Regions from separate parts of the Cytobacillus sp. FSL R7-0680 genome, predicted to be linked through region 3. Evidence: riboswitches for the same ligand, from Rfam matches in the RefSeq annotation. Region 3 holds a riboswitch; each other region holds the start of a gene.
What was found. Region 3 has a riboswitch for thiamine pyrophosphate ahead of thiT (energy-coupled thiamine transporter ThiT). Riboswitches for the same ligand answer to the same signal wherever they lie in the genome.
Positions count from the first base shown of each region.

Region 1: linked by a shared signal. The riboswitch ahead of MKY26_RS06215 (YkoF family thiamine/hydroxymethylpyrimidine-binding protein) and the one ahead of thiT (energy-coupled thiamine transporter ThiT) in region 3 are both predicted to bind thiamine pyrophosphate.
Region 2: linked by a shared signal. The riboswitch ahead of tenA (thiaminase II) and the one ahead of thiT (energy-coupled thiamine transporter ThiT) in region 3 are both predicted to bind thiamine pyrophosphate.

Region 1 is NZ_JBBPAO010000001.1:1,230,234-1,234,760, reverse strand. It holds gene MKY26_RS06225 (ABC transporter ATP-binding protein) at 1-47, opposite strand, end outside; gene MKY26_RS06220 (ECF transporter S component) at 22-633, opposite strand; gene MKY26_RS06215 (YkoF family thiamine/hydroxymethylpyrimidine-binding protein) at 630-1,238, opposite strand; TPP riboswitch at 1,326-1,429, opposite strand; gene MKY26_RS06210 (TetR/AcrR family transcriptional regulator) at 1,636-2,208, opposite strand; gene MKY26_RS06205 (efflux RND transporter permease subunit) at 2,362-4,428, shown strand; gene MKY26_RS06200 (YhgE/Pip domain-containing protein) at 4,415-4,527, shown strand, end outside.
Region 2 is NZ_JBBPAO010000001.1:1,500,619-1,505,145, reverse strand. It holds gene MKY26_RS07485 (AbgT family transporter) at 1-992, shown strand, start outside; gene MKY26_RS07480 (GNAT family N-acetyltransferase) at 1,130-1,876, shown strand; gene trhA (PAQR family membrane homeostasis protein TrhA) at 1,999-2,634, opposite strand; TPP riboswitch at 2,983-3,092, shown strand; gene tenA (thiaminase II) at 3,215-3,904, shown strand; gene MKY26_RS07465 (MFS transporter) at 4,205-4,527, shown strand, end outside.
Region 3 is NZ_JBBPAO010000001.1:3,757,710-3,762,236, forward strand. It holds gene MKY26_RS18825 (hypothetical protein) at 509-1,258, shown strand; gene thiT (energy-coupled thiamine transporter ThiT) at 1,640-2,218, opposite strand; TPP riboswitch at 2,323-2,427, opposite strand; gene MKY26_RS18835 (hypothetical protein) at 2,561-2,800, shown strand; gene MKY26_RS18840 (M23 family metallopeptidase) at 2,824-3,798, shown strand.

The DNA.
Region 1 (4,527 bases), 2.5 Mb from region 3:
GAAAATGAGAAAGAGTCTAATTCAAAAATTGGTTGATGATTTTCCATGCCTTGCTAGTACCTCCTTCCCAATAGGGTACCCATTTAAAACACCAGTTTTCGCTAGTTGATCTGCTAATATTTTTCCTAAATAACCAGCAATGATAGCTCCACTTAGGAGACGTATAACAAACATTGTCATAATAAGCCAGGATTCATAGGCATGAAAACCTGATACAAAGAAATGGTAAGGAAAACTAATAAATGCAGCGCTGACACCTGAAAAAACGAGAATACGAGGTTGATAATTTTTCCATTTTGTCAGAGCAAAAGCGATTTCCGCCCCTAATCCTTGCACCATCCCTGAAAGAATTAAAGTGGGTCCAGATGTTGAGCCGACAAGTACTTCGGTAATAGCAGCAATGGTTTCTGCTGTAAAAGCAACGCCTGGCTTTCTGATAATGTAAGCAGCTATTATGGATACAATAAACCATATGCCATAAATCAATTCATAACCAATGGGTCCAAACCCAAACGGGGTAAGGATGGCAACAAGAACTTTACCGACCCCAAAAAACCCTAAATAAATAAAGCCAAATACGACACCCAGGACTGACATGAGAACAATATCTTTCAGACGCCATGATTTTATCATGAGACTTTCACTTCTTTAGCTTTTCCAGTAGGGCTGTTAGCTGATAATGTGAATGTCATTGTCACATGAGATACATCTTGCTTGGTCTGATCGAAAACGTTCTGTAACAAGTTAAAAATATCATTCACCTTGCCATCAAGCCTTGTGGCATAATGGCTATGGCTTACGTTTACTTCAGTCTCCTTGGACCAATCAATTTGCTCATAAATTTTTTCCATATAATCTTCCCTCCCTAAGGGATAGAGGGCAAATTTACAACCTGCAAGCTGGTCTATTTCTTTTGTATCATCCTTGTTCAAGGCAATGTCAGATTCGTCCATGTATACATCTGCTGCTGAATCTCCTGGACAACCAATCGAAAAGGTACCACTCATAGCGATGTGTTCTCCTGTTTTAGCTGCGTGTAAAAAGATTGCCCTCACTACATCAAAAACATGAATTTGCTTACCACGGATACAAGTAGATACATCATCAGTTTCTGACCACACCTTTGACGTGTTCACTTCTTTAAGGGCAAATAAGATGATGTCCACATACCTCTCACTCATTGGAGAAAGCGTAAACTGACAACCTACGATACTACTTGTTCCACATAATTGATTCATATAAAAATCTCCTTTTAACATTTTTTGAACAAAAAAAACTGCACCCCGATGGAATGCAGTTTGGCTATGCAGAAAAAAAAGAGAATACACTGACCAACTGCACTTCCCCACGCTAGTATTATCTAGATCGGGTTATAAGGGTCAGGCAATTGCCTTCTCAGCCATTAAATATAGCTCCCCTAGCGCATTCGATATATTTTATTTGTTCGTCTATCCTATCATAAGCAAAAAATCATTATCTGTAAACCAATACTTGTCAATTGATAATGTAGTAGAGATAAATACAATTTATTAATTGATACGTAAATGATGCAAAAGAGTAAGGAATACAGTTTAAATCCCAATATAGTAGAGGTGAATAAAATATTGATGTGAAGAATGTTGATATATTCGCATACTATTTAGAATGAAGAATAACCCGATTACTAATTTCAGTAATAATGGTTGTCATTTCTTCCGGAGATTCTTTCATCCCATTCATTAACCATTTTTCAATTACATAAATACATCCACTAATTACAAAGTAAATCATATATTTTGATTTATCTATATTTATGACCTGCGGATCTTCCTTTAAACTATTAATAATGATTGATTGTGCAGTATCAATCACTCTCGTTTGAAAAGCTTTGTTACCATGGTCACTAAATAAAACAAGAAAATCAGCACTTCGTTTATAAACATAATCTAATAAATACTTCGTCATTGCAAAAGTTTCATTTATCTCATTATGGTTGTACTGTTTTAAAGTGACCTGTAATTCTAACAAAATCTCATCTTCAATATGCTGAAGTAAATCAAATTGATCACGATAATGGCTATAAAAAGTAGAACGATTGATATCTGCTTTTTGACATAATTCTTTAATGGTAATGGATGAAATTATCTTTTCTCTTAATAATTCCATTAAACTTTCCTTTAACACCATACGAGTATATTGTTTCCGACGATCCAATTTTTTGTTCATCATGCCACCCTCACTTTTTTGAGAAATCCAACAAAGTACGCTTAAATGTTGGATGTTAAACATTTTTTACACAACTGTTTGTTGTTTATCTAACACAGTGGTATGTATAATGTTACTGTAAAAGAATTTCAACATCAAGAAGTGGGGAAGCCAATAATGATTGAGTTTATTATTCGTTATAAAAAATCTGTAACCATCATTTTCTTTTTGTTATCAGTGCTTTCTGCTATTGGATTTCTGTTTGTGAATGTTAATTATAATATGAAAGATTATATCCCAGCAGAAGCTGAATCTACCGTTGCTTTAGAAGTGATGGAAGATGAGTTTACTAGTGGCATTCCAAATACAAGCGTAATGGTTGAGAATGTAACAATCCAAGAAGCGCTCGTTATTAAAGAGAAATTAAATAAGGTTCAAGGTGTAACTGATGTGATGTGGTTAGATGATGCGATGGACATAAGAACACCAATAGAAACCGGAGACCAAGGCACAATAGAAAATTACTACAAAAATAATCACGCTCTTTATTCTGTCACCATTGAGAGTGGCAAAGAGGTCGAAGCAACAGAAGATATATATCAAATAATTGGTGAGAAGGGATCACTTATTGGCGAAGCTGCAAATACAGCTACGCAGCAGAAAATGACAGGGCAAGAAACGTTACTCGCTGCAGGGATACTTATTCCCATTATTATCATTATACTAGTTCTCTCGACAAACTCTTGGGTCGAACCGCTCTTTTTCTTAACGGCTATCGGTGTATCGGTAATTATTAATTTAGGGAGTAATGTTTTTATAGGAGAAGTGTCCTTTGTGACACAATCAGTCGCACCAATTTTGCAGTTAGCTGTTTCCTTGGATTACGCTATCTTTTTATTACATAGTTTTCAAGATTATCGTAAACAAGGGCATGAGCCAAATGAAGCTATGAAACTAGCTATGAAAGAATCGTTTAGTGTCATTGCCTCGAGCGCATCTACAACTCTATTTGGATTTATTGCATTATTGTTTATGGATTTTGAGATTGGATCAGACCTAGGTTTAAACCTTGTTAAAGGAATAATTTTAAGTTTTATAAGTGTGATGGTATTCCTTCCAGCACTTACATTATTATTCCATCATTGGATTGAAAAAACACAGCACAAATCATTAATACCAAATTTTAAAGGTATTGGAAAAAAAACATTAAAGTTAAGGTTTCCAGTCTTGATTTTCGTCTTACTTCTCATTATACCTAGCTTTTTAGCACAAAAAGAAACCTCATTTACTTATGGAATGGGGGATCAACCTGATAGTACTAGATTAGGGCAAGACATCCAAAAAGTAGAAGAAATATTTGGCGAATCAACCGCTGTAGTATTATTGGTACCTAATAATGAAATAGGTAAAGAAAAAGAAATGATTGAATCTATTGAAGAGGTTGACCATGTCTCAAATGTAATTGGATACGCGAATATGGTTGGCTCGACTATTCCGCAAGAATATTTGGAGGAGGAAGCAAAGGAACAATTCTTATCTAATAATTACAGTCGAATCATCATTAATACTGATGCAGGAACAGAAGGAGATATTCCTTTTCAATTAGTAGAAGAGGTAAGGGAAATAGGTACTAACTATTTTGGTAATCAAGCGTTAACTTTAGGCGAAAGTGTTGCACTTTATGATATGAAATCAACTGTTACAGAAGATAATTCTTTAGTAAATACTTTAACCGTTATCGCGGTTGGACTCGTGTTACTTGTCACATTCAAATCATTATCATTACCGATTATCTTATTATTAACAATACAATCTTCTGTTTGGATTAATCTCGCCATACCCTATTTTACCGATACGTCATTAGTATTTATTGGTTATCTCATCGTTAGCACTGTACAGCTTGCAGCAACGGTCGATTATGCCATTTTATTAACAGAGACTTATAAGCATAATCGTGGAAAGTTATCTCCAAAACAAGCGATGAGAAAAACAATTGATGAGAAATTATTTTCCATTATCGTTTCAGCGTCCATATTATCAAGTGTCGGATTTATATTATGGCTAACTTCCTCAAATCCAATCGTCGGTTCTATAGGATTATTATTAGGTAGAGGAGCATTGCTCGCGTTTTTACTCGTTATACTTTTTCTACCTGGATTATTATTACTATGTGATAAATTGATTCAAAAAACATCTCTTCAAATGGACTTTAGTAACAAGGAGGAAAAAAATGAAGATCATTAAATGGATGCTTATCACTGCTTCTCTATTTTTCTTTCCTGTGATGAATATACATGCAGAATCACAACCTGTTAAAGATGAAATGAGTAAAGGGAAAGTAGC
Region 2 (4,527 bases), 2.3 Mb from region 3:
GTTTTTCAGCCAATGTCTTAATCGCTGGAACAGATGCATTATTGGCGGGAATTACTACTGAGGCTGCTAAAGCAATCGATCCTTCATTTGTTGTATCACCTGTTGATAATTGGTATTTTATGTCGATTTCTACTGTTCTCTTAACTTTAGTTGGTGGATTCTTAACTGAAAAGGTAATTGAACCAAGATTAGGAAAATATGATGGGGATTTGAAAAAGAATTTTGAACCGGTTTCAGCTATCGAGTCAAAAGGGTTAAGAAATGCCGTTATAGCGGGTCTAGCATATATTGCTATTTTACTTACAATTATCTTCTGGCCAGACTCCCCTCTTAGAAACGAAGAAGGTGGTATGATTCCTTCCCCATTTTTAAGTGGAATTATCCCAATTGTTTTATTATTCTTTATAACGATGGGAACAGCATACGGAGTAACAGTAAAGAAAATCACAAAAAGTGCTGATATTCCAAAGTATATGGCAGATTCGATGAAAGATATGGCAGGCTATATCGTCCTTATATTTGCTGCGTCACAATTTATTGCTTATTTTAACTGGTCCAATTTAGGTACTTGGATTGCAGTCAATGGTGCGGAATTCTTATCTTCCATCAATTTAACTGGTATTCCTGTTATTATTGGATTTATTATTTTCGTCTCTATCCTGAATTTATTAATCTTTAGTGGGTCTGCTCAATGGGCATTATTAGCCCCAATTTTTATTCCATTGTTTATGTTACTTGATTATAACCCTGCTTTTATCCAAGCAGCGTATAGAATTGCCGATTCAACTACAAATATTATTACACCACTAAATCCGTATATCCTTGTAGTTCTTGCTTTTATGAGAGAATACGATAAAAAAGCAGGTTTAGGCACGCTTATTTCCTTAATGATTCCTTATTCAATGGTTTTCTTAGTAATTTGGGTAGTCATGCTATTCATTTTTGGATTATTCGGTATTCCGATTGGACCCGGTATCGAAATGTATTTGTAATAATGCGGTGTTGTTGCCCGAACATAAATGTTCGGGCTTCTTTATTTGTGAAAAATGATAAAATAGATAGAGGTATTTTTTTACCGTAAGGAATTAATCGTTATACTTAAGGGCTATAAGTAGGGGAGAGATGGTCAGTGGTTAGTTTCAGAGATATACATCATGATGGTAATTTAATAGCAGAAAAAGCCAATTTTGATCACTATGGCACAAAACAGTTCTATTTTAAATATGATGCAAACTTTATCCAATTTAAAATAAATCCTAGTTTGCAAGATTTTCAACTGGCACAAATGTATTTGGAAGACTATCAGAAAGAGCATAAACAAGAACATTTGAAGTTTTATTTACCAGCAGACGAAATGATTCAAGAGGATGTTTTATTATACCTTTATCAACAATTCTATACGATCGGGTGTCAGGAGTTATATGAAATTAACCCTCTTCAATTTATCTATAAAGATAGAAAGAACGAAATCGTGGTTGAGGAAGTGACAAATGATAATTTAGGAGAATATCTACAATTGCAGAGAAACTTTGATCTAGATTATGGTGAGGAATATGTGAACCTTAATAGAAGCATGCATTCCTATCATCATAATGCAAAAGATACATTACAGTTACTCGCATATGATCATGGTGTGCCAGCAGGTTCATTACAAGTATTTTTTAATAAGTGTACAGCTGAAATTGATAATGTAGGTGTGTTACCAGCTCACCGATTAAAGGGGATTGCTGCAAGCTTGCAATATGAAGTAATGAAGCGATTTAGCAATCATAGGGTTATACTTGTAGCCGACAGCAATGACACGCCAAAGGATATGTATCGTAAACAAGGGTATAAAAAATTGAGCTTTCGCTATGAAGTAATGAAGTTATTATAAGTAGTAGTTTATTATTAATATAGAACAAGTAATGTGATAAAAACTCTACAAACTGATATTAATAAATCTGCAGGTGGTGAGAGTAGCCATCTGCAGATCATTTATAAAGAGGTAAATTTTGCTCAAGGTAAAAGCGAGAGAACAGCAAAAAAATGCATAATCGAACCAGCAAGAACAAAAACATGCCACAATGCGTGATGGTACTTAAATCCTCTCCATACATAAAATATTGAACCAGCAGTGTATAGAACACCACCGATAATGAGGAAAATCATTCCTTGTGTAGGTAAGTGTGTAACCAGAGGCTCCCAGGCAAATATAATTAGCCAGCCCATCAAAACATATAGTAATGTCGAGAAGACTAAAAACTTTTTAACAAAAAAACATTTGAAAACTGTTCCAGCAATTGCTAGCCCCCATACAAGACCAAATAAGGTCCATCCTAAGGTTCCTTTAACTGTTATAAATAGAAACGGTGTGAACGTTCCAGCAATAAAAAAGTAAATGGAAGAATGATCGAGAATCTCAAATACATCCTTTGCTTTTCCAGCAGGTAAACTATGTAGCAAAGTTGATGAGAAATATAAAATAACCATCGTTGTACCAAAAAGAACAAAGCTGACAATATGCCAAGCTGTTCCATATAAGGATGAGAAAACAGTTAAAATGACGAGAGCCGCAATACTTAATAGCGCACCGATTCCGTGTACGATCGCGTTGGCGATTTCTTCTCCCTTTGAAAAAATATGTGTTTCCAAGTAGTATTCACCCATTCTTTATCCAAAATCATAATTCTAGTATAAACATTTTTTTAGCTGATAAAAAGTCGTAAGCTTTCATTATAAAGAAAAACTTCACTAGGCGAAGAGGGTGGAGAGTGTAAATGCATGGAGAATATTTGGAGTTATCCATCCTTGAGTCAATGCCAATTTAAGCCGCGGTGTTAGATCAGTTGAAGTGTTTAGGTAACGACAGCATTCATCCAACTTGTTCATAATCGTTACTGAAAGAGAAGCTTGACATTGCTCAATTCCTAAACTTACAGTTGCCATTTAGGTTGACATTTATTGATAAGATGATAACATAACTTTGAAAGCATAATTGAATAAATCCACTAGGGGTGCCTTTAAAAGGCTGAGATTAAAGTGCAATAACTTTAAGACTCTTAGAACCTGATCTGGTTGATACCAGCGTAGGGAAGTGGCGTATATCAATTTAGTTAACGTTATAACTATAACTAAATGAATGATGTATACAGTAACCACTTTCTTATAGGAAGTGGTTTTTCGCTTTTCTGGATTTTTTATGCTCGATAAAAAAAGAGAAGAGGTAGAAATGATGACAACAAAAGAAACGTTTACACAATCGTTAAGGAAAGAAGTACATGATATATGGGAAGCGAATTTTGAACACCCTTTCGTTAAAGGAATTGCTAAGGGAGATTTACCAATTGAGTGTTTCCGCTTTTATGTGTTACAAGATTCTTACTATTTATCACATTTTGCTCGTGTGCAAGCAATCGCTGCTTCTAAAGCAGAGAATTTATATATGACCTCAAGAATGGCCTCGCATGCGCAAGGTACCTATGAAGCTGAACTAGGGTTACATAACAAATTTATGGAGGTATTAAAAGTTTCTGAAGAAGAGTTAAACCAGTTTAGACCCGCTCCTACTGCCTATGCATATACATCCCATTTATATCGTGTAGCAGAGACAGGCACAGTTGGCGAGGTCATCGCTAGTTTGCTTCCGTGTTATTGGATTTATTATGATATTGGGCAGAGCTTTAAAGGGGCAAAACCAAAAGAAGAAATCTATCGTACCTGGATTGATACATACGGTGGAGAATGGTTTGTTAAACTTGTACTGGAACAAATTCATCATCTTGATCGGCTTGCTGAAATTGCATCTGAAACAGAAAAAGAAAAAATGAAAATGGCATTTACCATTAGCTGTCAATATGAGTTAGCTTTTTGGGAAATGGCTTATACCCAAGAAAAGTGGTTAAGTGATAAAACATATGCATAAAACTTCATAAATGAAAGCGGGAATAGTGTTAACAGAATAAGGTTAGTTCATACTAACTCAATTCTGTTAACATCATACCCTTTATAATCGTTGTAATATCAGGTTTGTTATGCAATTAAGACAGTTTGCCATATCGGATTTTCCTAAAAAAGAAGTTAGATCTTCACCAACTACTCATCTAGTCAATAGAAATGACTTCTACTTCTCCACCCTCATAGACATATAAACTTCCTATATATATATAAAGACAATAAGCGTATAATGAGAGACGAATGTTAAATTGAGGAAGGCGTTTAAATAATGAATAAACAACAAAGTAAGTACAGATGGGTTGTATTTGGTGTTTTACTTTTAGCCTATTTATTTATGGTTAGTCAAAGAACAGCACCTGGTTTAATTACTGATCAATTAATGGAAGAATTTCATTTAACTGCAGCAACGATTGGGCTGATAACGAGTATTCAATTTTTTGCTTATGCTGGATTGCAAATTCCCATCGGATTATTCTCTGATAGATTTGGTCCAAATGTATTTCTAGTCGCTGGAACGCTGCTAAACGGACTAGGTACCATCCTCTATAGTTCGGTAGATAATAGTTATATGCTTATCTTTGCTAGGCTATT
Region 3 (4,527 bases):
ATTGCATAGAAGTTATGCGAGTGGATAAATATGTAAATGATAATTACAATGTTCAATTATATCCTTATTTTCAATGACATGGACCCTCTGGTGGCATGACTACAGAGGAAAGAGCCAGCAGTATCTAGGCGTGTGTGCTATACAATCTCCATATAAACTTGGGCGGTGGTATCTTTTAAATATGTGTCAGCTTCATCCAATCAATACGGTAATTCTTAAATGAGCGTTTATAGTTAAGACTGAACGCAAAAGATGTTTACGCGCAAAAGAGAAAAGAGGAAGTCAGAGAGCTGCGCGTAAATAGTGTATACGCGCAAAAGAGAAAAGAGGAAGTCAGAGAACTGCGCGTAAATAGTGTATACGCGCAAAAGAGAAAAGAGGAAGTCAGAGAACTGCGCGTAAATAGTGTATACGCGCAAAAGAGAAAAGAGGAAGTCAGAGAACTGCGCGTAAATCGTGTATACGCGCAAAAGAGAGAAGGGGGAAGTCAGGGAACTGCGCGCAAATCGTGTATACGCGCAAAAGAGAGAAGAGGAAGTCAGGGAACTGCGCGCAAATTGTGTTTACGCGCAAAAGAGAGCAGGGGAAGTCAGGGAACTGCGCGCAAATCGTGTTTATGCGCAAAAGAGAGAAGAGGAAGTCAGGGAACTGCGCGCAAATTGTGTTTACGCGCAAAAGAGAGAAGGGGGAAGTCAGGGAACTGCGCGCAAATCGTGTATACGCGCAAAAGAGAAAAGAGGAAGTCAGAGAACTGCGCGTAAATCGTGTATACGCGCAAAAGAGAAAAGAGGAAGTCAGAGAACTGCGCGTAAATCGTGTTTATGCGCAAAAGAGAGCAGGGGAAGTCAGAGAACTGCGCGCAAATCGTGTATACGCGCAAAAGAGAGCAGGGGAAGTCAGAGAACTGCGCGCAAATCATGTATACGCGCAAAAGAGAGCAGGGGAAGTCAGGGAACTGCGCGCAAATCGTGTTTATGCGCAAAAGAGAAAAGAGGAAGTCAGAGAACTGCGCGTAAATCGTGTATACGCGCAAAAGAGAAAAGAGGAAGTCAGAGAACTGCGCGTAAATCGTGTATACGCGCAAAAGAGAGCAGGGGAAGTCAGAGAACTGCGCGCAAATCGTGTTTATGCGCAAAAGAGAGCAGGGGAAGTCAGGGAACTGCGCGCAAATTGTGTTTACGCGCAAAAGAGAGAAGAGGAAGTCAGGGAACTGCGCGCAAATCGTGTTTATGCGCAAAAGAGAGCAGAGGAAGGTTGAGAACTGCGCACAAGAAAACAGATGATGTTGGTTTAAACTACCGTAGATAATAGTTGTTGCAAGTTCATAAATAATCAAGATTGTTCATCGTTAGATTGACATTGACGGAAGAAAAGTGCTGCTAAAAAAAGTAAGGATAAAGATGTGTCTACTCCCCCTCTCAGAAATCCAAAAAGAAAACTGCCGGTCTCAAGGAGAAAATAGAAGAGAAGATGTTGGTTTGTCTAGCTGCTTTTGGCGCTTTCATTTTGCATGGTTATCTTATGGATATCACGCCGATGTACATGTCACCCTGATTCCACAGTTCATTCATCGTGCGAAAATCCCCCAAAACGTTGACTTGAAAAAAAGGCCCTGAGTTCCCCCAGAGCCTTTAGATGATTAATATGCTTTTTTCAGAAGGACCTTATTGGCTGTTGTGTAAAGCATGACAACTACTAAGGCACATACGATAAAGGTAGGTAGCATATATGTTCCGTTATATACGAGTGAGTAAAGTGCGACAGGTTGATCTGCCGGAGCATAGGCACCAAATAGGATAATGCCTGATAAATAATGGCATAAGAAGCGTAAGAAACTTCCTAAGAAAACGCCACTAATAACATACATGTTTGCTTTGGCAAATTGGCCGTCTTGATAATTTTGCACAACTTTATTCATATAGATGCCTGCGAGTCCGACAACAGCAAAGGCTACGAAATAGTCAATGATCCAAGAGGCGAAATGAAAAGGAACAGCTCCTGTTAAGATTTGAAGTCCTCCTAATAGTAAGCCCGTTAAGACGCCGCCTTTAACACCCCAACGAAAGGCCATTAAGAAAACCGGTACCATAGCAAGTGAGATGGACCCACCTTGTGGCCAAAATCTCCCCATCAGTAAGCCTGATAAGAAATCAAGTAATAATGCCAAAGCTGCAAATATAGCAATTTCCACCATAAAAAGTGTTTTATTTTGTTTCATGTTTTTCCTCCTTCTCCGAAAAGAGAAGCGAACGAGTAAACCTGTATTACTTTTTTGTCATGAAAAAAAGCAATACATAGGCGGTGATGGATGCCTAGTATTGCTCATATCCAAAACCACGATCCCTACGCTAGCATTATCTAACAGGTTCTTAGGGTCAGAACGAACTCGCTCACTCTCAGCCATATTAGGCTCCCCTTGTGGAAGTATTAAATTTATCCTCGGTTAGAATATACTATGACTTTCATCAGAATTCAAGAATCTTTTTTTGGTAGTAAAAAAACAGATTATTTGTGAAACTTATTCCCTAGATAGTCGTAGAATAATCAAGGAGTGATTGATATGAAGAAGGTTTTTGAAGTAAACCATCATGGAAATCATATATTAATCGAAAATTATTGGATTAACGGAGAAAAGTTGTATGTAAATGGTGAATTACAGGATGAAAATTTAGGTCTAGCATTAAGAGGGGATTTGAAAGGTAAGTTAGAAGATTTAAGTGAAATTAAAGTAACTATTGGCGGTTTCTTTACTATTAATTGCAAAATATTTCTTGAGAATCGTTTAATTTTTTCATCTTAATAAAACTTACGGGGGTAGAGGGTATGGTAGGGTCAATAGATCCTGATAGGTTTATAGATCATTGGTTAAGAGAAGATTTTAAAACAATTTATGAAGCAACTTCAAAAGTGTTTCAAGGAATGGTTTCATTATCGGCATTTATTGAGATGAGCGCAGCTTTTAATAAAGGTGTGCGTAGTTATCATCTTACGTCACGGACGGATGTCATAGGCATTGGTCAGTTCGTATGGGTAGATAACTCAAAAGCAAAAGCAGTTGTGGTTGGATTCGATGATAAATATACAATTGTCAGTCTCTATTTGAAACCCTACTTTGTCTTTCCAGAAACAGATAAGATTTATACAAAGAATGAATACATTATGCCAGTGATGGATGATTGGTTTGTTTTCTGGGGTGGCACAAATGAATTTATTAATTACCATTACGTATATGAACATCAAAGGTACGCGTATGATCTATTAAAGGTGAAGGATGGCTCTACATATAATGGTAGACCTGAAAAAAATGAGAGTTATTACGCATTTGCAGAGGAAGTTATCGCCCCTCAAAATGGCAAAGTAATAAAAGTGGTTGATGGTCTCGATGATAATATTCCAGGGCAGATGGATGAAGAACACCCCCCAGGCAACTATATTGTGATAGAGCATGCGCATAAGGAATATAGTATGATTGCTCATTTTAAAAAAGACAGTATCATTGTCCAAGAAGGAGAAGAAGTTCTTCAAAAACAATTACTTGGCAAATGTGGGAACTCGGGTAACTCTTCTGAAGCGCATATCCATTTTCAAATCATGGATTCAGAAGATCTTCATAAAGGAAAATCAGTTCGCATTCGTTTTAAAAATGGTGTAGAACCGATTCAAGGAGAAATCGTAACAAATCATTTAACAAAATACCTTAATCGATTCGAAGAGAAGTTCGACAAGGTTGAAAATACGATGACAATAGCAGACTATGTTTTTGCCGTTCCCAGAGCAATTATTCAGCTTTTTAAATAGAGAAATACAGTTAAATGGAGGTCGCTTGTGCCGGCCTCCTTGCCCACAATTCAATCAAACATTTATTTAAATCGCAAAAAAAGTGGTTTGATAATAATCGTTGCTCTTTTCGTAAGACTCAGTGCGGTTTTTTAACGTATCAACTAATAACTGGATACTGTGATTCAAGTTCGTTCCTTTGATCAACACATAAGAGAAGGAATGTTCTTCTTAAAGCCTTCCAGCTTCTACAGGCCGTATGTCAACTCCTCTTTTATAGTTACCTCGGAAAATAAGGAGCGTCTAAGCTACTTTTTACACTCCTCTTTATTCCTTGTGTAGAGCTGATTAACGTCGATTTGACGCTAATTTGATGTAATTCAATCAGGTGGCCAAATGTTTCCTTCTTCGTGACCTACTCTTGGTCATATAAGTCCTCTATCGAATGAAAATGCCTTTCCATATGTGGGTGAACAGAAGGTCAATAAGCAATCTTCTGCAAAGGGGTTCTGGACAAACTCTTTCGCATTGGTTTGCCCTTCCACAAGCCAATATCTACTGCTATGGTGCCTGCCACTAGCAATTACTTATTCGCTATTCCCAATTGTAACATGATAAGATAATTGCTCATGAGTGGCTCGTAATTGTGCGATAACACTTAGCAAAATAGCTTTACCAATCGTAAAGCTAGCTCCGATTCGTATGAACCCTGGGGCAACTTGTTTTTTTATGCTAATTATAGAATCGATC